Regions from separate parts of the Bacillus sp. NMTD17 genome, predicted to be linked through region 2. Evidence: riboswitches for the same ligand, from Rfam matches in the RefSeq annotation. Region 2 holds a riboswitch; the other holds the start of a gene.
What was found. A riboswitch is a leader RNA that binds a small molecule or an ion and turns the genes downstream of it on or off. The one in region 2 is predicted to bind glycine.
Positions count from the first base shown of each region.

Region 1 (10,836 bases), on a different contig from region 2:
AGAGAACTCCGGCGCCATCAACCTTGCGAACTTAAAACCTGGTGATCGGATCAAGAAAGAATTTCATTTTGAAAATAAAGGATCGCTTGCGATCAATCAAGTGCTGATGAGTCTTGATTACAGCCAGTTTCAAGACGGAGCTTCCGCGAAGAATGGCGGTAAGAATACAGCTGAAGAATTTCTCAGCCAGTTTCAGGTGAGTGTTCTTACGGTTGGAGCCGAAGGTGGAAATGGTTATCCGAAAAATATTATCTTAGACCATGCAAACCTGCTTGACTTGCATCAACTAACGTCAAAACAGGATCAGACCGCATTTGAAAAGCTTCGTCATGCCGTCGATGAGAAGTTTTTACATGAAAGTGGGAAGATTAATGTAGCAACTGTTGATGGAACAGTGGCTCCAGAGTATGACGGCATTCCAAAGAACCCGTTTGATTACGATAAAATGGAAATGATCATTGAATTTGTCAATGACCAGACGAAGGATAAAGCTGGTCACTATATCCAAAATAAATACCAAGGCGATGCGATTCAAATTGATCTTTCCTTCGAAGCGACTCAGTGGAATGGTTTAACGATCAATCCCAAAAAGCATACGGATGAAAAAGGCTACGTGAAAGAAAACGAAAAAGCACACAGCGAAGATAAAAAATAAAGCCAGTCTTTAGACTGATATCAAGCTCTGCATAGCAATTGGAGGAGTATGCGCTAAAATGTGCGCTTTACTCCTCTTCTTGATTTTTTTTCCAGATTTGATAATCTAAAAATTCACGAAATTGCTTTTTCGAAACCCCTGATGTCATTGCATCTCGAACTAGTTTTTCCCATTCACTATCTAATTGACCATCGTATTCGGTTTCATCTTTTTCGTGTAACAGTGTATGAACCGAGACGTCCAGAACAGCGGAGACTTTTTCAAGAAATTGAATGGAGGGGTTTGTTTGCAAGTTTCTTTCTATTGAGCTTAAATAAGACTTCGCTACCCCAGCCTTTTCGGCCAGTTCTGATAGTGAGTAGCCTTTTTCATTGCGGTATTGTTTAATACGCTGGCCAATCAATGTCATCACCTTCCTTTCGATATTATAGCACATTCAGAAAGGTTTGATAGAATGACTTCTTACCAGAGGGTGAGACTCAGAGGACTTTTCACTTGATTTGAGGAATTGACGGACTTCTTCAACTGTTAGCCCTGCTTTACGAGCTTCAAGTAATAATTCAATCCATTCACTGTCTAATATGTTCGTTTTCTTTTCCATACAAATACCCTCCTAAAATACTGAATCATGTATTTCAGGCACTTAACGCATGAAATGGAAAGACACAGGTGGTAAGACCTCATAGTTTGCTTGCGTCATTTTTCCGCCCAATACAAACAGACAAACGTTGCTTTTGGCTGATCGAAAATTGTATGTCACATGAAAGGGAGGGGACCTATGGGTCAACCTCCTCTTTTTTGCTGTAAGTAAAAAAGTCCGCCATTTTCAATCGTAAGACTGATTTTTGGTTCGTATAAAGTTTTAAGTGCTTGTCTTTCTATTTCATATTCTACAGACGTGTCTGAAGTCCCTTCATAAAATTGGTTTAAAAGTTCAGTGTCTTCTTTCCATTTTTGAACAGCTCTCACCGCCCAATTGTCTGGTTCCTCATGGGCGTAACGCTCCATTAGACTATAGAGCCGTTTGACTCCGCTTTCTGGCTTGATCATTGTACTCATTGTAAAGCAATAATCGGGAATTTGAGATGACAGCTCACGGGTTTCCAGCTTTTCTTGAAATTGTTCAACGACTTCTCCGCGTATTAGATGAAGTCCTAGTGATAAAAGTTTATCCTTCTTTCGATCTGCGAGATAAGAAATTTTCACATTGAGACCAAGCCATGGCTCGAGTGCGATCTGGTTGTTCGTGAGCGGAGTGACTCGTTCATAGAGACGGATAAAACGGCCCTGCTGTTTGACAGCTTCAAATATTTGAAATAAACGAGGGGAGCCAAAGTGGATAAATTCACCCTCAATCGTATCATCCACTTTTTTTTGATCGGTGATGAGGGTCAATTGCCGCGGCTCTGGTACACCACCAGTTTTTTCAAGCCAGTGCCAATAAAAAGGGCGGTTCATAATCAATTTATCCATATCGATGGTTAGTTGTACGGTCATATGTCCTGCACTTTCTTCTAGTATGTCGCATTGATTTGCCTGAAAGAAACGGAGAAGAAAGGTATGTATGTCACGCTGCTCCATTGATCAACTCTCCTTTATGAGCCTTGCTGTCTTTTTTCTAAAAGTGGTGTTTTTGCTTCTGATAAATAGGAAGCAAACTGGGTTAATTTCTTTTTCATGTCTCCGTCTGATTCGTGCTGAAAGAGAATCTGATGTAGTTCTGTTTCGGCATCTTTGATATCTATTCGCGTTAAAATATCATCTAGATCGCCAATGACGTTTTCAAACAGCTGAATTTTTTCATATAAAAGCTTTAAGATATGTTCCTCAACGGTTCCGTTTGTTGCCATATTGTAAATGTGGACATCTCGCTCTTGTCCAAGGCGGTGGATACGTCCAATTCGCTGTTCTAGACGCATCGGGTTCCACGGAAGATCGTAGTTGATGATTTGGTTACAAAACTGAAGGTTGATTCCTTCGCCGCCCGCTTCTGTCGCAATTAACACTTGCGCCCGTTCTCTAAATAAATCTTTCATCCAATCTTTTTTGCCCCGCTTAAAGCCGCCTCGAAAAGGAACGGAGCTGATGCCATTTTGCTGAAGAAACCATTGTAAATATATTTGTGTCGCGCGGTATTCGGTGAAAATAATGACCTTTTCATTTAACTGCTGAATAAGCTTGACGACTTCAAGCGCCTTTGTGTTTTGCTGAACTTGATTGATTTTCTCCATAATTTGCGCTATAGCAGAAGATCCAAGGATATGTTTTTCATCTTCCTGCATTTTTTTAATCGTCATATAGACCGCCTCGCGGCTTGAACAGCATTCACGTTCCAAGGTCATGATGGAAAACATGTGCTTTGTATAAGACGGGTTCTCTTTCAGCTTGCAGATTTCATCATATAAAGCTTGTTCCGTTGGAGAGAAATCAATGGAAATCGTTTTGACATGCCGTTTTGTCCACTCGATGCCCGTGTCTTGCCTTCGGTTACGAATCATCACTTTATTCACAAGCTGTTTTAATCGGTCGTGGTCTTCAAGCTGTAAATCCTTTTTGGCAAAGACATCTTTAAACTGATGTTCATTCCCGAGGTGGCCTGGCTTCAGAAGGGAAACGAGATTAAATATTTCTCCGATACGGTTTTGGATAGGTGTCGCTGTCAGCAGCAGGCAGAATTTTTTATTTAGATTTCTCACAAATTCATAGTTTTTCGTTTTATTGTTTTTCAGTTTGTGTGCTTCATCAATAATGACCATATCGTAGGCAATTGATAAAATGGTGTCTCGATGCGGCTGTCTTTTGGCTGTATCAATGGAGGAAACCACGACGTCACACTGCTCCCACACGTAGCTCTTTTTTTGTTCAACAGCATCAATGTAAAATTTCGTCCGCAGCTCCTGTACCCATTGAGACACAAGGGAGGCGGGGACAAGTATGAGAATTTTTTTTGCAAGTCCACGAATCATGTATTCTTTGATAATGAGTCCTGCTTCTACGGTTTTTCCAAGTCCCACTTCATCTGCTAAAATGGCTTTTCCGTTCATCTCTTCTACGACTCTTCTGGCTACTTCAAGCTGATGTTTTAAAGGCGTGAATGCAGGCAGGTGCGCGGGAGCTTGCAGTCCTTCAAATGAATCAATGGCTGTGACTTTTTGAACCTGCGTCGCTAAACGGTACATTTCCCAGTTCGCCCAGGGGCCGTCTGCTGCAAGCCGCTGCTGAAATTCACTTGCCCATTCCTGATCAAAAATCGTTTGAATATTCAATGTGATCGCCTGCCTTTCTAATAGGTTAATGATAAAATTGTTCTGTATTTAAACGCTTCATTTTTTAAGAGGTCTTTAAAAGACTAGATATATGAATAAAAGCGAACGATAGTGAATGTTTGTTTAAAAAATGTTAATGATTTTTCTGTTGCTCTTCATCCGTTTCTAATGGTAGGATGTTGGTAAGTGATCTAGAAAATAAGTCACCCATTTTGATAGTATGTCCAATAAATGTGAAGAATATGAGCGGATGATGGTATGGGGAGAGACTTGGCGGTTATTTAGCACTGGCAGGCGCCGAAGGAGCAAGCTGAATCGTTTCAGTGAATCTCTCAGGCAAAAGTACTCTTACCGGACGCAACTCTGGAGAGTGTTTGCTCATCGATTTTTAGCAAACCACCAAAGGGGAAAACGCACAATGCTGTTGTGCTGTAAACTTTCAGGTGCAAGGACAGAGACTTCTTTTTGATAAAAGGGAGCGCTCTGTCCTTTTTTGCTGCGATTTTTTTCTGAAAATTCAGCTTGTGATCTGCACTGAAAGAAAAAAGGGGGAAACGATTGATGTTGAAACGAACACCGCTTTTTCATGCGTATGAAACGTTTGGCGCAAAAACCATTGACTTCGGGGGCTGGGAATTACCTGTCCAATTTTCTTCCATTAAAGAAGAACATGAAGCTGTTCGAACAAAAGCAGGGCTTTTTGATGTGTCTCACATGGGTGAGGTGGAAATCAAAGGTCAAGATGCCCTTCCTTTTTTACAAAGGTTATTAACCAATGATGTGTCTAAGCTGACAGACGGTAAGGCACTATATACAGCCATGTGCTATGAAGATGGCGGGACGGTGGATGATCTGCTCGTCTATCAAAAAGAAAAGAACAATTATCTGCTTGTCATTAATGCATCAAATATTGAAAAAGATGTGGATTGGCTGCTTCAGCACCAAGGTGAGAACGACGTATTGATCCAAAATGTCTCTGATCAAATCGCCTTGCTAGCACTTCAAGGACCTCTTGCTGCTGACATTATGAAAGATGTGGCGGATGAAGAGGTGACATCTCTCAAGCCATTTACATTTTTATCAAAAGCTGAGGTCGCTCAAAAAGAAGTGCTTGTTTCGAGAACGGGCTACACAGGGGAGGACGGCTTTGAAATCTACTGCCAGTCAGAAGATGCGGTCCACATCTGGTCGGCTTTATTAGAAGCAGGCGAGCCAAAAGGGTTAATACCGTGCGGGCTCGGTGCACGTGACACCTTAAGATTTGAAGCAAGACTTCCGCTTTATGGCCAGGAGCTGACAAAGGATATCTCTCCATTAGAAGGCGGGATTGGCTTTGCTGTCAAAACGGATAAAGAAGCCAATTTTATTGGCAAAGAAGCGCTCAAACAGCAAAAAGAAGAGGGAGCGAAGCGAAAGCTTGTCGGCATTGAAATGATCGATAAAGGGATTCCGCGCACAGACTATCCGGTCTTTTCAGGAGAAAAGCAGATTGGGGTTGTCACAACCGGCACACAATCCCCAACACTAAAGAAAAATGTCGGGCTTGCTTTGATCGAATCTTCTCAGGCGCAGCTTCAGGCAGAGGTGGAAGTACAAGTTCGCAAAAAACGTCTAAAAGCTAAAATCGTCTCGACACCATTTTATAAAAGAGCCAAATAATGAGGGGGAATAGAGGATGAAGCACAGGTATCTGCCGCAAACAGAGCAAGATCAAAAAGAAATGCTGGATGTCATCGGCGTTCAGTCGATTGATGAGCTTTTTTCAGATATCCCAGAAAAAGTGAGATTTAAAGGAGCATACAACATTAAAGAAGCCGCATCTGAAACAGAGCTTGTAAGGGAATTATCCCGATTAGCTGCAAAGAATAAGGATACGGTTTCCTATGCATCGTTTCTTGGTGCCGGTGTATATGATCATTACCAGCCTGTCATTGTTGATCATGTCATCTCACGTTCCGAATTTTATACAGCCTACACACCTTATCAGCCGGAGATTTCGCAAGGTGAACTACAAGCCATTTTTGAATTTCAAACAATGATTGCTGAGCTGACGGGTATGGATCTTGCTAACTCCTCGATGTATGATGGCGGGACGGCATTAGCTGAAGCGGCGATGCTGGCTGCGGGACATACAAAAAAGAAAAAAGTGGTTGTTTCTGAAACGGTTCACCCTGAATCAAGAGCAGTGCTAAAAACATACGCCAAAGGACAGCACATCGAAGTTGTTGAAGTGCCTGCAAAAAAAGGGCAGACGGATCTAGCAGCATTAGAGAAGGCCGTCTGTGACGATACAGCAGCAGTTCTTGTGCAATATCCAAACTTCTTTGGTGTCGTCGAACCGTTAAAAGACATTGAACCTATTGCGCATAAAGGAAAAAGTCTGTTCATTGTCTCAAGTAATCCGCTTGCACTCGGGTTACTGACGCCGCCAGGTAAACTTGGGGCAGACATTGTCGTTGGTGATGCACAGCCGTTTGGCATTCCAGCAGCGTTTGGCGGGCCGCATTGCGGATATTTTGCTGTGACGAAAAAGTTGATGCGAAAAGTGCCAGGTCGTTTAGTCGGGCAGACAGAAGACGAAAATGGTGTTCGTGGGTTTGTGCTGACCCTTCAAGCGCGTGAGCAGCATATTCGGAGAGATAAAGCGACGTCCAATATTTGTTCGAATCAGGCATTAAATGCATTAGCCGCTTCCGTTGCCATGACAGCACTCGGAAAAACAGGCATCAAAGAAATCGCCTATCAAAACGTGCAAAAAGCGCACTATGCTAAGACGCAGGCTCAAACATATGGACTGCTTGCTGATGTAGAAGGGGCCCATTTTAATGAATTTGTGATCAAATTACAAGAGCCTGTGAAAGAAGCCAATAAACGATTGCTTGAAAAAGGAATCATCGGCGGCTATGACTTAGGGATAGACTACCCAGAGCTTCAACATCACATGCTTGTCGCCGTAACAGAGCTAAGAACGAAAGAAGAAATTGATACGTTCATTAAGGAATTGGGGGATCGCCATGAATAAACAAGATCAGCCGCTTATTTTTGAATTATCCAAAGAAGGAAGAATTGGTTATAGCCTGCCTGATTTAGATGTACCTGAACAGGAGATCCCGTCTTTATTTGATGACACGTATATCCGTCATGAGGATGCTGAGCTTCCTGAAGTATCTGAGCTTGATATCATGCGTCATTATACAGCATTATCAAGACGTAATCATGGGGTCGATTCCGGATTTTATCCTCTTGGCTCTTGTACGATGAAATATAATCCGAAGATTAATGAAAAGGTCGCACGCCTTGCAGGCTTCGCGCAAGTCCATCCACTACAGGAGGCAGACACTGTACAAGGTGCATTAGAGTTACTCTACGACCTGGGTGATCATCTTGAAGAAATTACGGGGATGGACGCTGTGACATTACAGCCTGCGGCAGGAGCACACGGGGAATGGACAGGACTCATGATGATCCGTGCGTACCATGAAGCAAGAGGAGACCATAAGCGAACAAAGGTCATTGTGCCTGATTCTGCCCATGGAACGAACCCGGCATCTGCGACAGTGGCCGGATTTGAAACCATTACCGTCGCATCTGATGCGAATGGGCTTGTTGATTTAGAGGACCTGCGCCGTGTTGTCAATGAAGAAACAGCTGCTTTAATGCTGACGAATCCGAATACACTCGGTCTATTCGAAGAAAATATTTTAGAAATGGCTGAAATCGTTCATGGAGCTGGCGGTAAGCTTTATTATGACGGAGCCAACTTGAATGCCGTTTTAAGCAGAGCAAGACCGGGGGATATGGGGTTTGACGTCGTTCACTTAAATCTCCATAAAACCTTTACAGGTCCACATGGAGGCGGAGGCCCTGGTTCAGGTCCTGTAGGCGTCAAAAAGGATTTGATCCCATACTTGCCAAAGCCGGTGCTTGTGAAGAAGGAAGGCCGCTTTTACTTTGATGATGATCGACCAGAATCAATTGGCCGCGTGAAGCCGTTCTATGGCAACTTTGGCATTAACGTCAGAGCATATGCGTACATTCGCTCTATGGGTCCAGACGGCCTAAAGGCTGTAACGGATAATGCCGTGTTAAATGCGAACTATATGATGCGCCGCTTAAGTGCTCATTTCGATTTGCCATTTGACCGTCACTGTAAGCATGAATTTGTTCTTTCAGGTAAACGTCAGAAAAAATTAGGTGTGCGGACACTCGATATTGCCAAACGATTACTTGATTTTGGCTATCATCCGCCAACGATCTACTTCCCGCTCAATGTAGAGGAATGTATCATGATTGAACCAACTGAAACAGAATCAAAAGAAACTCTTGATGCCTTTATCGAAGCGATGATTCAGATTGCCAAAGAAGCAGAAGAGAATCCAGAAGTGGTACAGGAAGCGCCGCATACGACGGTCGTCAAACGAATGGACGAAACAAAGGCCGCGCGGAATCCAGTCCTCGTTTTTGAAAGATAAAGAAAAAAAGACTCAGGGGGATCACGCTCCCAGAGTCTTTTTTGTTAGTTCTTCGTTTTGATGCGGCCGCCCCATTTTTTAAAGCCGCCTTTTAAATTATAAATCTCACGACAGCCGTTTTTACGTAAAGTTTGAGCTGCTTTTCCGCTTCTTAAATTGTTTTGGCAATAGAGATAAACAGGCTTGTCAGGACGAATTTCATTTTTGCGCTGCTTTAGCTGGGAAAGGGGGATGTTTCTTGCCCCTAAAATATGTCCGCCTTCAAACTCATTTGGCTCTCTCACATCAATGAGTTGAGCTTTGCGGTAACCTTTAATAAATTCTGCTTCCGTCAGCGTTTTCATAATGCGCTGCTGATAAATGTAGCTGCCGATGGAATAAAGAACGAAAAGTCCACAAAGTGAGAGGACGATATAGTTGAATATTGACAATACAACTCGACTCCTTCTTGAGCATCAGCACAGTAGCCTGTCTGATGGTACGTTTTAGACAAATACTATTATAGTAAAGCAAAAGAAACTTGTCATCATAAATGGTAAGAATTATTTTCAATTCGTTCCCTATTTGATAGACTGATGAAGAGAGAAAACCGGTGGCCATCACCATCATCTAACATTGACTACGTAAAAGAGAAGGGATTTTTATATGCAAAAAGAGAAATGGTGTTTCATTGATACAGGAAATCAAGACCCTGCCTTTAACATGGCAATGGATGAAGCCTTGCTTTATTGGCATAGTGAGAAGCTCATCCCGCCTGTCATCCGTTTTTATGGATGGAATCCGGCGACATTGTCTGTTGGGTATTTTCAGCATGTTGAAAAGGAAATCAACATGGAAGCAGTCGAGCGCTATGGTCTTGGGTTTGTCCGCAGACCAACTGGAGGGCGGGGGGTTCTTCATGATCAGGAGCTGACCTACAGCGTGATTGTGTCAGAGGAACATCCAGAAATGCCAGCGACGGTGACAGAGGCATACCGCGTCATTTCAGAAGGCATTTTAGAGGGCTTTAAAGAACTGGGACTCGATGCATATTTTGCCATTCCTCGTACAGATAAAGAAAAAGAAAGCTTAAAAAATCCAAGGTCGTCTGTATGCTTCGATGCTCCTTCCTGGTATGAGCTTGTCGTAGAAGGCAGAAAGGTAGCAGGCAGTGCTCAAACGAGACAAAAAGGAGTGATCCTCCAGCACGGCTCCATCTTAATTGACCTTGATGAGGACAAATTGTTCGATTTATTTCTTTATCCAAACGACCGTGTGAGAGAGCGGATGCAGCGGAGCTTTAAAAACAAAGCGGTCGCCATCAATGAAATCTCAGACCGAACTTGTACAATAGACGATGCGCGTGTTGCGTTTAAACGAGGATTTGAAAAAGGGTTAAATATTGAGCTTGTGCCTTATGAGCTGACAGATGAAGAATTAGCGTTTGTCCATCATCTCGCCAAAACGAAATATGCCTCAGACGAGTGGAATTACAAGCGCTAAGACAGTGGACACTCCTTGTTTTTTAATGGGCGATGGTGTAGAATTGTTATGATTATTAAGTAAAGGTGCATTATGGAGGGGTTTTATGACTACACCTAGTATGGAAGATTACATTGAACAAATATATATGCTGATAGAAGAAAAAGGATATGCCAGAGTCTCTGATATTGCAGAAGCACTTGCTGTCCATCCCTCCTCTGTAACAAAAATGGTTCAGAAGCTAGATAAAGATGAATACCTCATTTATGAGAAGTATCGTGGTCTAATTTTAACCCCGAAAGGCAAAAAAATTGGAAAACGTCTCGTATACAGACATGAACTGCTAGAGCAATTTTTAAGAATCATTGGTGTAGATGAAGAGAAAATTTATGATGATGTAGAAGGCATTGAACATCATCTCAGCTGGAACAGCATTGACCGCATCGGCGATCTCGTTCAATTCTTTGAAGAAAACGACGAGCGATCTGTTCAGCTGAAAGCGATTCAAAAGAAAAACGAACAAACAAATCAAGAATCTTAAGAAAAAGGACACCCTTAGCAAGGGTGTTCTTTCATATTGTTGACAAAGGGCTAAAATGATTTTTATTTTAGCCCTCTGTCTTCTTTTCAGCGTGATTTGAAAACCTTTGCAGTCTAGGAAGGACGAGTACCGGAGCGGAGCGAATTTGACATTCGTGAGCACCGGAGCGCAGACCTGACACCGAATGCGAGGGTTTGTCCGCGCGCTGAAAGGACACCCTCAGCATGGGTGTCCTTTTTGATTAAAGTTCTAATTGAAAGCATATGCTCTTACACTATTAATAGCGTGATATCAAAGGGGGCTCCTTGATGAAGATAGATGGTGTGTTCTCAGGTGGAGGCATTAAAGGGGCAGCACTTGCGGGTGCCTATGAAGCGCTTGAAGCGAGAGGATATCAATTTGTCCGCCTTGCTGGTACAAGTGCTGGAGCGATCATTGCTT
Region 1 covers NZ_PVRH01000003.1:97,163-107,998, forward strand. The annotation lists gene tasA (biofilm matrix protein TasA) at 1-655, shown strand, start outside; gene sinR (transcriptional regulator SinR) at 723-1,058, opposite strand; gene C6347_RS10085 (anti-repressor SinI family protein) at 1,092-1,256, opposite strand; gene C6347_RS10090 (YqhG family protein) at 1,439-2,236, opposite strand; gene C6347_RS10095 (DEAD/DEAH box helicase) at 2,251-3,921, opposite strand; glycine riboswitch at 4,172-4,279, shown strand; glycine riboswitch at 4,283-4,378, shown strand; gene gcvT (glycine cleavage system aminomethyltransferase GcvT) at 4,483-5,580, shown strand; gene gcvPA (aminomethyl-transferring glycine dehydrogenase subunit GcvPA) at 5,597-6,943, shown strand; gene gcvPB (aminomethyl-transferring glycine dehydrogenase subunit GcvPB) at 6,936-8,393, shown strand; gene C6347_RS10115 (rhodanese-like domain-containing protein) at 8,438-8,818, opposite strand; gene C6347_RS10120 (lipoate--protein ligase family protein) at 9,039-9,875, shown strand; gene mntR (transcriptional regulator MntR) at 9,961-10,395, shown strand; gene C6347_RS10130 (patatin-like phospholipase family protein) at 10,704-10,836, shown strand, end outside.
Region 1: it holds a riboswitch for glycine, as region 2 does, so the genes downstream of both, gcvT (glycine cleavage system aminomethyltransferase GcvT) here and C6347_RS00535 (amino acid permease) in region 2, are expected to answer to the same signal.

Region 2 (10,836 bases):
AGAAGTTACAAACTACTATAAGTGGTTAGATCAAAAAATAAATGAACTTAAACAGCTAAGTGTATATAGTATTAATGGATATTACTTTTTAGATGATGGCGGAATTAAGACTTTTCAACGTTATTGTCAAAATGAACTTATCGAAATTTTTAGCGACCAGTTGAATAATTACCATTTTTATATATTCCTGAGTAAGAAAGTAAGTGATGTACATTCTCGAATAGAGAAATTTCGAAAAGTATGGAAGTCTATTGACTCAGAAATAAATACTTCAGGTTTTGAAAAGGGGCCAGAACTACTTTTATGATGAACTTAGAAATCATTTTTATGTTAGTATGGCGAAAGTTCCTCAGCCTGAATTAGATAAAGCATTGCGGATAATGGATAAGTATCAATCGAGTTTCATGATTGCCACTAGAAGGGATTCTATTCTTTCAGAGGAATCTATAAAAGATTTGTTTTACTCAGGTTTGAACAAGGATAGTCACGAAGTAGATTATCAAGCACTTTTTTTGAAATATGGTTTGAATAGTGAAATTATTTTCAGATGGGGCTCTGTTGTAAATGAGGCCGAATTGGCAATGATATTAAATCAAGATCTTACCCAGAAAATACGGCAGCGAATACAAAGCTATTCATAGTATCTTCAAAAGACAATGATCTCTAACATATTAAACAATCCCCACATTCGGGACTGACTCTCATTTTTGAGACAGGGATCATGACACTTTATGAAACAGCCAGTTGTCGAAACTCTTTCGATGGCTGGTTGTTTCATTTCAATTGATGAAAGCAATGCTGTTCTCCATAAAGATACCATTTCTTCATGTTTCCACTTGTGTACTATTCTTAATCCTTATTTTTTGAATGAATCTCTGCTAACTTCAATCGAACGGTCTCTCCTTTTACACTGATTGAATAACTCACTCCTTTTTCATACAAACCAGCTTCTTGAGCAAACGAAATTTTCAAGTGGATACGGGGATTTTATTTTAGTCGCAGAGGATTTTTGTTTTGGGTTATGCATAGAGCGAACGGAATATTTTTATGAGCTAAGTATTTGGGGGCTAGAATAATTAACGATGAATAGAGTTGACACATCTTTTAGGGAGTGGAATTAGCCACTCTTTTTTTCTATCGATGGAGTCATACGCTTGATCGATGATTTTCTCTCAAATTTAAGCAATTCACTATCATTACCTTTCACATTCATATAAAATAAGAGAGTGAAAAATTGAAGAAATGCTTGATACATGAAGGGCATGTAAGCTGTGAGCTGCATGACATGATGAGATGTATGAACGTGAAGGCTGCAAAGCTGTTCTTCCTCACATATGAGATCTTGTAAGCGTAACCATTATTTGTCACTTCATTGCGATGGTGTTGAGGGGTGTGTCAGGATGAGAAATCCGTATGTGAGAACGGCTTCTAGTCTTTATATCAATTATTTTTTATTAGGTATGGTCAATATTATTTTGGCTTCAAATATGCCATTTTTAATCAAACAGTTAGATACCAATAGTGCGGGAATTAGTTATATGATTTCGGCGCTCGGCATTGGCAGGGTGCTCACGTATGGTCTATCGGGCGTGCTGTCAGATCGTTTTGGGCGAAAGCCGGTCATTTTGGTTTCGGGTGTGCTGATGGCGGCGTTTCTCATCGGAATCCCATTGTCTCCGAATTATCAAATTGCGTTTGCGTTTGCGATTTTGGCAGGGGTGGCGAATTCGGCGATGGATGCAGGAACGTATCCAGCGTTAATGGAGGCTTTTCCTCAAAACTCGGGATCTGCGAATGTGATGGTGAAGGCCTTTATCTCGATTGGGGCAACCATCCTACCACTGGCGATTTTCTTTTTAGCAGAGCATAATTTGTTTTATGGGATGGCATTTTTTGTTCCTGCTCTGATCTATCTTGTGAATGTCTTGATGCTGTGGAGCTTGCCATTTCCGAATCATCGCAAGGTGGAGCAAGTCCAGGTAACGGAGCATGACGGACTTCCGCGCTTCTCGACAGAGCCTACGTTTTGGAGAGAAGGGATTGCACTCATTGTGATCAGCTTTACGTCAAATGGGCTGTATGCGTTGCCGCAAATTTGGCTGCCTACTTACGGTGAGACCATATTGGGGATGGCTTCAGGGAGTGCTGTGAAGCTGCTTAGTTACTATAGCATGGGCGGGCTGCTGTCTGTCTTATTGCTCGCATTTCTTTTGCGACGTTTTGTCCGTCCAGTCACTGTGCTGCTGATCTATCCAATCATTACACTTGTCTCCATCTGTGTCCTATTGGTCGTGAAATCCCCAGTCATCGGAACTGTCAATGCCTTTGTATTGGGATTCTCAACAGCCGGTGTTTTTCAGCTGACGTTAACGGTGATGGCTGAATTCTTCTGGAAGAACAAAGGAACGATGACAGGGATTATCTCCACAGCCGGCGGGGTGTCGGCTATTGTCATTCCGGTCGTAACAGGTTTAATTGAAAGTCACTCGACCATTTTACAAATCTTTCTGTTCGATGCGGTGGTGGCAGTTGTCGCTATTATCGGTGCACTGTATATTCTGTATCGATACCGCCAAATCATGGTCCATGAATAAAAAAGACGACCTCCGCTCAGGAAGTCGTCTTTCTTTTGTTTAGAAACGGTCATTTTCAAAAAGAATTTGTTTCACTTGATCAACTGGCATATCTTCACCAGTAAAGAGTTTGTAAGCAAGTGCACCTTGCCATAGCATCATGCCAAGACCGTTAATGGTTTTGGCACCAGCTTCCTGTGCTTGCGCAAGGAGCTTTGTTTTTTGCGGGTTATATACGACGTCTGTCACGATTAAATCTACACGCAGGACATCAAGCGTATCATCGATGATGCTGAGCTGATCTAGTGGTTTCATGCCAAGGCTTGTCCCATTTGCTAAGATTGCACTTTCAGCTACTTCACGGCGGAAAGCGTCTTTGTCTTCAAGTGGGAAAATGTTCGCTTTGACACCAAATGATGTCATTTCGTTGTTGATGTAATTTACATTTTCTTCTGCTTGAACAAAGTATTGATCATTACGAGCAAAAATACTAATTTCACGAATACCTGATTGTGCAAGCTGAATGGCAATCGGTGTTGCAGCTCCGCCAGATCCGACTAGTGTGACCTTTTGACCAGCTAATTCAACGCCATGTTCAATCAAGTTTCTCACGTAACCAAGACCATCTGTGTTGTAGCCAATCAGTTTGCCATCTTTGTTTACGACGGTGTTACTTGCACGTGTGTATTTTGCAGAATCATCTAGTTCATCTAAGTAGTCTAGCACTTTCATTTTGTTCGGCATAGAAACATTAAACCCAGCTGCACCCATTGCTTTCATACCGTTGACAGCTGCTTCTAGTTCCTCATTCCCTACTTCAAATGCGAGGTAAGCGTAGTTGATCCCTGTTAGTGTATAGCCAAGGTTATGCATACGTGGTGACAGGCTGTGTCCGATTGGTGTAGCAAGAAGGCCTACTAATTTTGTTTTTCCATCAATATTACGTTCATGTATGTTTGTCATGATTGACATCTCCTTTAATTATCTAAACAATTTTTTCATGCGTCCAAGAACAAAGACCGCTAACAATACGCTAATAACCGCAATGATCATATCGAAAAATAACGTCATTTTAATATCGTACGTGCTGACCAACCCACTTGTAATGAGCGGCACAAGAATAAACGCTGAGCTTGCCGCAATGTTGACGTATGATGAAGCCGTTGCTTTGTTTGTAGGGAATAATTTCATCATAATACTCATTGCCAGCTGGAAGATCCCTGCTGTAAATAATCCTAAGAAAAAGGTGCTGACAATGACAATGCTATACGTTTCAATTTGAAATAGTGAAAGCATGGCAAGAAATGCTCCAACTGGATAAATGATTGCGACCATAATCGGCGAAATGAATTTATCTAATACAATTGAGAGCAGTAGAACTGACACAAGGGCACCAATACTAAAATAAGAAAGAAGCTGTGTCGCTTGTCCTGCGCCAAGCCCAATCAATTTCAATCCGAGCTGTGGAAGCCACGTTTGCCATACGACAAACAATGCAGTAGACGTGAATCCCATGAGCACGACGGCTAAGCCTTCACCCAACATTTTAGGTTCTTCCTTCATTTGTTCCTGCACTGGAAGGTCATCTTGTGAAGAGACTTGCTTATGGTTCGGGAACGGCATAAAGATCAAGTAAATCCCTACAAGTAAATAAAGAAGTCCTAGTCCAAAGAACGCCCAGCCCCAGAAGATGTCATGTGCAATAAGGAACGCCAAGATAAATGGAAGAACAGTCGCTCCAATTGAAACGGACGCCTTCACTAAAACAGAAGCTGAACTTGCCTTTTTAGGAAACGATTCTGTCAAAGCAGGATATGTTCCCGAATCAAGTAATGAGTTTGCAATTCCGGCTGAAATCGCAAAGATAAATGCCAATGTATAATTCGTTGTCGTTGGAATACCGATTAAGAATAATAAGTAAAGAAAGTTCCCTGTAATAATGACAGGCTTACGTCCCCAGCGGTCTGCTAACCGGCCAGAGAAAAAGAGAGCAATCAGTTTACCAATTCCGATCGCCGATACAAGCAAGCTGATTTTCGTAATATCCACATGGTAGCGTTCAGATAAGCTATTCATATTGGACGCTACAATGATATTGATCATGCCGAGCATGAAGTAATTTAAATACATGCCGAGTGATGATTTAATATAAGGATTTTTCATGTTCCCACTCCTATATTTGCAACCCTTTTAGGGTTAAATTCTTTGTATGTCGGTTGTTCTTTCTATGAATGTACATAAAGCCCATCACAACACCCCTTATGTGATTGATGTAAAATAATGAATATTCATCTGTTCTTCAATTAAGTACATCGTTCTACTAAAATATAAAAATAAAAACAGCTTTGATAAGAAAGTGAATCTTCATAATTTGATCAGAATCAGAAAAGTCCACTTTTAATTGATGTTGAATAAAAACAACGATACACAGAAATAGGTATAACGATATACTAAAAGAAGCAACGAGATAAATATACTCCTGTGTTTAAAATGTGTCAAGTTTATGACTTTGTGATTTAAAAAAAGAAAAATGAAACAAAGAAATGATTGACTTGCTCAATAAAAAAAGAGAATTGCTGTACACAATTCTCCTTTTCACAATGAGGTAGAGGTTTCTCTGATATGAAGTTGAGGCTTTAAGATCAATCGCTGCAGCTCTTCATCCTGCTCGTTCATTTTATGATATAAAAGGTTCGCTGCTTTTACCCCGATGGACCGTGGGAATGAAGAGACAGTGGTGAGCGGCGGGTGATACATTTCCGCTTCAGGGATGTTATCGAATCCAACTACATCGATATCTTCACCAGGCTTGATGTCACGTGATGACAGTCCTTGAATGACCCCAAACGCAACTAAGTCACTAAAACAAAAAATAGCAGTAGGAGGATCGGGCTGATCGATGACTTGGGCGAGTGCTTCTTTCCCGCCTTCACGAGTCGGTTCCATATCAATAATAAGAGATTCATCAATTGTTAGGTTTGCCTCGTCGTGGGCTCTTTTGAACCCTTTCATTCGGTCGATCCAAGTCGAGGAGGTCTTGATGCCGCCTAAAAAGGCAATGCGCCGATGTCCCTTTTGAAGAAGATGATGGACCGCCATCCAAGCGCCTTGTTCATAATCAGCACCGACATAGTCACAATGCACATCCGCTAATTCACGATTTGCCAGTACTTTTGGGGTACGAATTTGATTTAATTGTTTGACCGTCCGAGCAGAGCTTTTCGAAGCTGGGTTTAAAATGATCCCGCCAACTCGGTGCTCTACCATGGTAGAAATGAGCCGTTCCTGCTTATCGACACTGTCAAAGGTTGTCCCAAGTAAAACGGTATAGCCCAGTGATTCAAGTGTGGTTTGCACGCCGATTAAAAACTCAGAAATAAACGTGTTTGAAATATCCGTGACAATCACACCTACAATATTTGAACTTTTTGACCGCATGTTAGCAGCGACGCGGTCATACACGTATCCTAATTCCTCCATAGATTGCAGGACTTTTTTTCGAGTGGCTTCAGAGATTCTTGGGTTGTTTCGAACAACGAGTGAGGCCGTTGAAGTCGATACACCGGCATGACGGGCGACTTCCTGTAATGTGACACGCTGTTTGTTCATTTTTTTCATTTATCTTCACCAACTTCAATGGATTGCCTAACTTGGTTCATGGTCAGGATGGATTTCTACATCAAACGAGCCGAACATCTTTTGATTTATTATACCTTAATGAGGGGTATTGATGAAGTGAAGTCAGCTAGAGTGACAGAAATCATAAAAGATTTCCATTGACAGCTTTCTTCTAGAGGCGTAAAATATGAAATTATTCAGAAATAGCAACATTTTAAGTAAATAATGAAGGCTATGATTGCTGTGGGTCACACTATGGCAGGAGCAGCTTCTGGAGAGACCGCATGTATGTGCGGCGCCGAAGGGTTCACAATCTCAGGCAAAAGGACAGAAGAGTACGAAATATTGTATTTGTAATGCATGGATGACGCCGTGTATTGCTTTTCTCTATTTTGCTATTCTTTTATGACCGTGAGATTGGAGCGCATCCAATCTCTTTTTTTATGGACTTTTTGAGGGTTCATTATTTCAGTATAAGATCGTGTCGTAGGAGGGCGTTAGCATTGGCACAACAAGAATTAAAACGAGATTTATCAAACCGCCATGTTCAGTTGATTGCAATTGGCGGAACCATTGGAACTGGGCTGTTTTTAGGCTCTGGAAAGGCCATTCAATTGGCAGGTCCATCGATCATTTTTGCTTATTTAATTGTCGGAATGGCGATCTTTTTTGTCATGAGGGCACTTGGTGAATTACTCTTATCGAAGGCGGGCTATCAGTCATTAACCGATATTGCAGAGGACTATCTCGGTCCTTGGGCTTCCTTTGTGACAGGGTGGACATATTGGTTTTGCTGGATTATGACAGCGATGGCGGATGTCATTGCTGTCGGAGTGTATGTGCAGTACTGGTTTGACATCCCGCAATGGATTCCTGCCATCATTTGTTTGTTGATTTTACTAGGGTTTAATTTATTAACGGTGAAGCTTTTCGGAGAAATGGAATTTTGGTTTGCGTTGATTAAGGTCATTACGATTCTATTACTGATCGGCGTTGGAATTGTCCTTTTAATCATGGGTTTTCAAACAGATGCAGGTCCGGTGACGGTAACGAATCTTTGGTCACACGGCGGATTATTCCCGCATGGTGTCACAGGCTTCTTACTGTCATTCCAGATGGTAATCTTTGCGTATGTGGGAGTGGAACTAGTCGGTGTGTCCGCAGCAGAAACAGCCAATCCGCAAAAAAACATCCCGTCTGCGATTAATAAAATTCCTTTAAGAATTCTATTTTTCTATGTGGGTGCCATCTTTGTTTTACTATGTATCAACCCATGGACTGAGCTCAGTGCATCAGAAAGTCCTTTTGTAAAAACATTTGGGCTGATTGGGATACCAGTAGCAGCGGGACTTATTAATTTTGTTGTCTTAACGTCTGCGGCTTCAGCTTGTAATAGCGGTATGTTCTCAACAAGCCGTATTTTATATAATCTCAGTCATCAAAAACAGGGACCAGCTTCCTTTGGACGTCTGAACAAGCACGCTGTTCCAAGTAATGCACTATTCGTTTCAACGATTGTGGTATCGGTCGGTGCTCTTTTAAGCAAGCTGATTCCCGAACAAGCCTTTGGTATTGTCACAACCATCAGCGCCATTTGTTTCATTTGGGTATGGAGTATTATTTTAATTTGCCATTTGAAATATAAAAAAACACGGCCTGAACTGCATGCGGCATCTACTTTTAAAGCACCGTTCACACCTTTTGTGAACATTTGTGTTCTTGTGCTCTTTGCTGCCATTCTTGTGATCATGCTGTTTGCGGATGCAACACGTCCGGCGCTCTTATTAACACCGGTTTGGTTTGGTTTCTTATTATTGATTTATGCACGAAAGAAACGCCGTGCGTCATAATGGACGGAAAAAAGCACAGCCTTTGCATTAGGCTGTGCTTTTGTTCATTTAACGATTTCTAATCCTGAACATATAATTTGCATTCAAAATGATTAAAACAAGTCCAATCACCATGATTGAGAAGAGCTGAGAGTGATTGGCCCCAAGGGAATACACAATCAAAATAAACATGGCACCGATCAACAGGATATTCATCAATTGATATGTGTGAAACAGTCCGCCAAGCATCACATGCTTTTCACCTTCGTCAGAAATAGCGAGCAGCTTTTTACTATAATCTTTGTCAGATGGGCTTGGTAGGTTGCGATTAGGGTAGACAAGCTTTAGAACGGATATCGCTACATAAGAACTGATAATGGTGACGATAAATAAAGTAACATTGACCAGAATCAGCCAAATAGGCTGCTCGGTTACGATGGCCATACCGATGGCAATAATGGACAAAATGGTACTCACCGTATTGGCTAACGTCAAATCAGTAAAGGTTCGATACTGTTTTGCTTCCAGTTCATCCTCCTCATCACCAGATACCGAAAGTGATACTCTTTTTTTCATACGTGAAATCCCTGAAAAACAATAAATAATCAATAGAATCGTCAATCCGCTGATGACAAGAGTCGCTTCGAATGCAACATCAAGAAGTGTCATCTCAAATTCGGCTGCAAGCAGACAGTAAGCGCCGAGAAAGCCAAGGAGAGCACCTAAGAGCATTTTGTATACAGTTTTCATGTGAGTTCATCCTCCTCGAATAGAAAAATACGTTCAATGGGTTCCTGAAAAATTCGTGAAAGCTTAACAGCGAGCAAGAGAGACGGCATTAATTCATCTCGTTCCATTAAGCTGATGGTCTGACGAGAAACCTTTGCACGCTTTGCAAGCTCAGTTTGGTTCAACCCATCACGCGCACGAAGCTCTTTTAGCCGATTTTTCATTCTGTCACCTCAACTTTGATCGAAATCTTTCTTTGATTGTAAAGCATTGTATTCAATTCGACAAGTATAGTTGTCAAATTGATAAAAATAATTGTCACAAAGATCATCTTTAATCAAAAGGTGAACCATGATACGCTAAAGGAAAGAGAAACAGAAAACAGGTGATGTCCGTGTTCATTGACCAATTAAAAAATGACTTACATCAATCACAACCGTTATTTATTGGAGAAGAGACAGCGTTCAAAGCTGCGGTCCTTGTCCCTTTGGTGCAAGTAAACGGGGAATGGCATATATTATTTGAGGTGCGATCGCTGACCATGAGAAAACAGCCGGGTGATATTAGCTTCCCTGGTGGCAAACTCGACGGCAGCGAAACAGCACAGGAAGCTGCACTGCGAGAAACACATGAAGAGCTGGGTATTCCACCAGAATCGGTGGAGATTCTTGGACAGCTCAGTCCTTACATTGCTTCTCCATCCTTCGTGGTCTACCCATATGTCGGGATCATTGATGAACAAAAAGTGAAACACTCCTTCAATCAAGAAGAAGTAGAAGAGACCTTTACCGTGCCTCTATCATGGCTCAGCCAATATGAGCCGTACTTACATCATGTATCCGTTCAGCCAACACCAGCTGAGGATTTCCCTTATGAAAAAATCATGAATGGTGAGAAGTACCGCTGGGGGAGCCGATCGATAGAGGAATGGTTTTATGATTATGAAAACTACACCATTTGGGGATTAACAGCCCGCATATTAAAGCATTTTGTGACCGTTGCAAAAAGAAATTCCTAGAGATTCGCTCTCTAGGAATTTGTTGTTTTCAGCCGTTCTTTCGCTGTTTGTTTTTCTTTACCAATTGGAATAGGAGCTCTCGCTTGGCTCAGTCCGTAGGAAGGCATGTTCATATAGACGGATTCATACGAGCCGGCTTGAATTTGATAGGTTTCATGATAAATGCCCACTGCGTCATTGTTCTGAGCCCTCTGATGAAAGTTCTTCCAAGCCGCCAAATGTTTTTCCATCTTCGCATAGGCAAGGAGGTCATCTGTTGATTTCCAATATTGGATCATCGCTGTCGTGCGTAAGCCAAAGTAATTCTCTGTCCCGAGGAAACCAAGCTCATCTTGATGGGTATACAGCTCTTTGATCATGCCAGGCATCGCCATGAACACAGGCAGCCATTGATGAACCGCCCAGCGTTTGTTGATCCGCATGCCGATGATGAACACAACAATCGAGTCAGAATTTTCTGTTGTAAACCTGCCAGCACGTATGTCTTTTTTCATTCATTTACCCTTCCTTTTTCATCAAATGGGATGTTTCCACGCACCAATCAATTCCTGCTTGAGCCACTCTTTTTCCGTAATCTAAAGTAAACAGCCAATACTTCGCATCCGCTTCATCTGGATAAAGCTCTTGAATGTTTTCTTCAATCGAAACATAGGTCTTATAACGGATACGAAGCTGCCTTTCATAATCCTGTAGAAGCACCAGCTTTTTCTCAAACGAAAGATATTGACCGAAGAATAACTTTAATAACACTTCATTTCGTTCTGTTGGTAACTGATCGAGCGGCTGCGCTAACCACTGCCTTAACGTCTTCAGCCCTTTTTCAGTCAAATGATATTCCCGCTTGTCTGAGCGACCAGACGTAGAAGCGGGTGAAACCTCAGCAAGACCTTCCTCGACTATAAACTTTAAAGCTGGATAAATTTGTCCATAACTAATTTTCCAAAAATGATGCAAGCTCTTATCAATTAATTGCTTCACTTCGTACCCTGACTTACAATCTGTCGTTAAAATACCTAAAATTGCATACGTCGTATCATTGTATTTTTTCATATCAGCACACCTATCTAAA
Region 2 covers NZ_PVRH01000001.1:103,242-114,077, forward strand. The annotation lists gene C6347_RS19335 (hypothetical protein) at 1-307, shown strand, start outside; partial or broken gene C6347_RS19685 (YxiF family protein) at 936-1,076, shown strand; gene C6347_RS00515 (MFS transporter) at 1,401-2,594, shown strand; gene C6347_RS00520 (quinate/shikimate dehydrogenase) at 2,634-3,536, opposite strand; gene C6347_RS00525 (MFS transporter) at 3,555-4,736, opposite strand; gene C6347_RS00530 (LacI family DNA-binding transcriptional regulator) at 5,169-6,191, opposite strand; glycine riboswitch at 6,453-6,532, shown strand; gene C6347_RS00535 (amino acid permease) at 6,695-8,041, shown strand; gene C6347_RS00540 (DUF3169 family protein) at 8,090-8,770, opposite strand; gene C6347_RS00545 (helix-turn-helix transcriptional regulator) at 8,767-8,973, opposite strand; gene C6347_RS00550 (NUDIX hydrolase) at 9,144-9,767, shown strand; gene C6347_RS00555 (DUF4188 domain-containing protein) at 9,779-10,261, opposite strand; gene C6347_RS00560 (PadR family transcriptional regulator) at 10,266-10,817, opposite strand.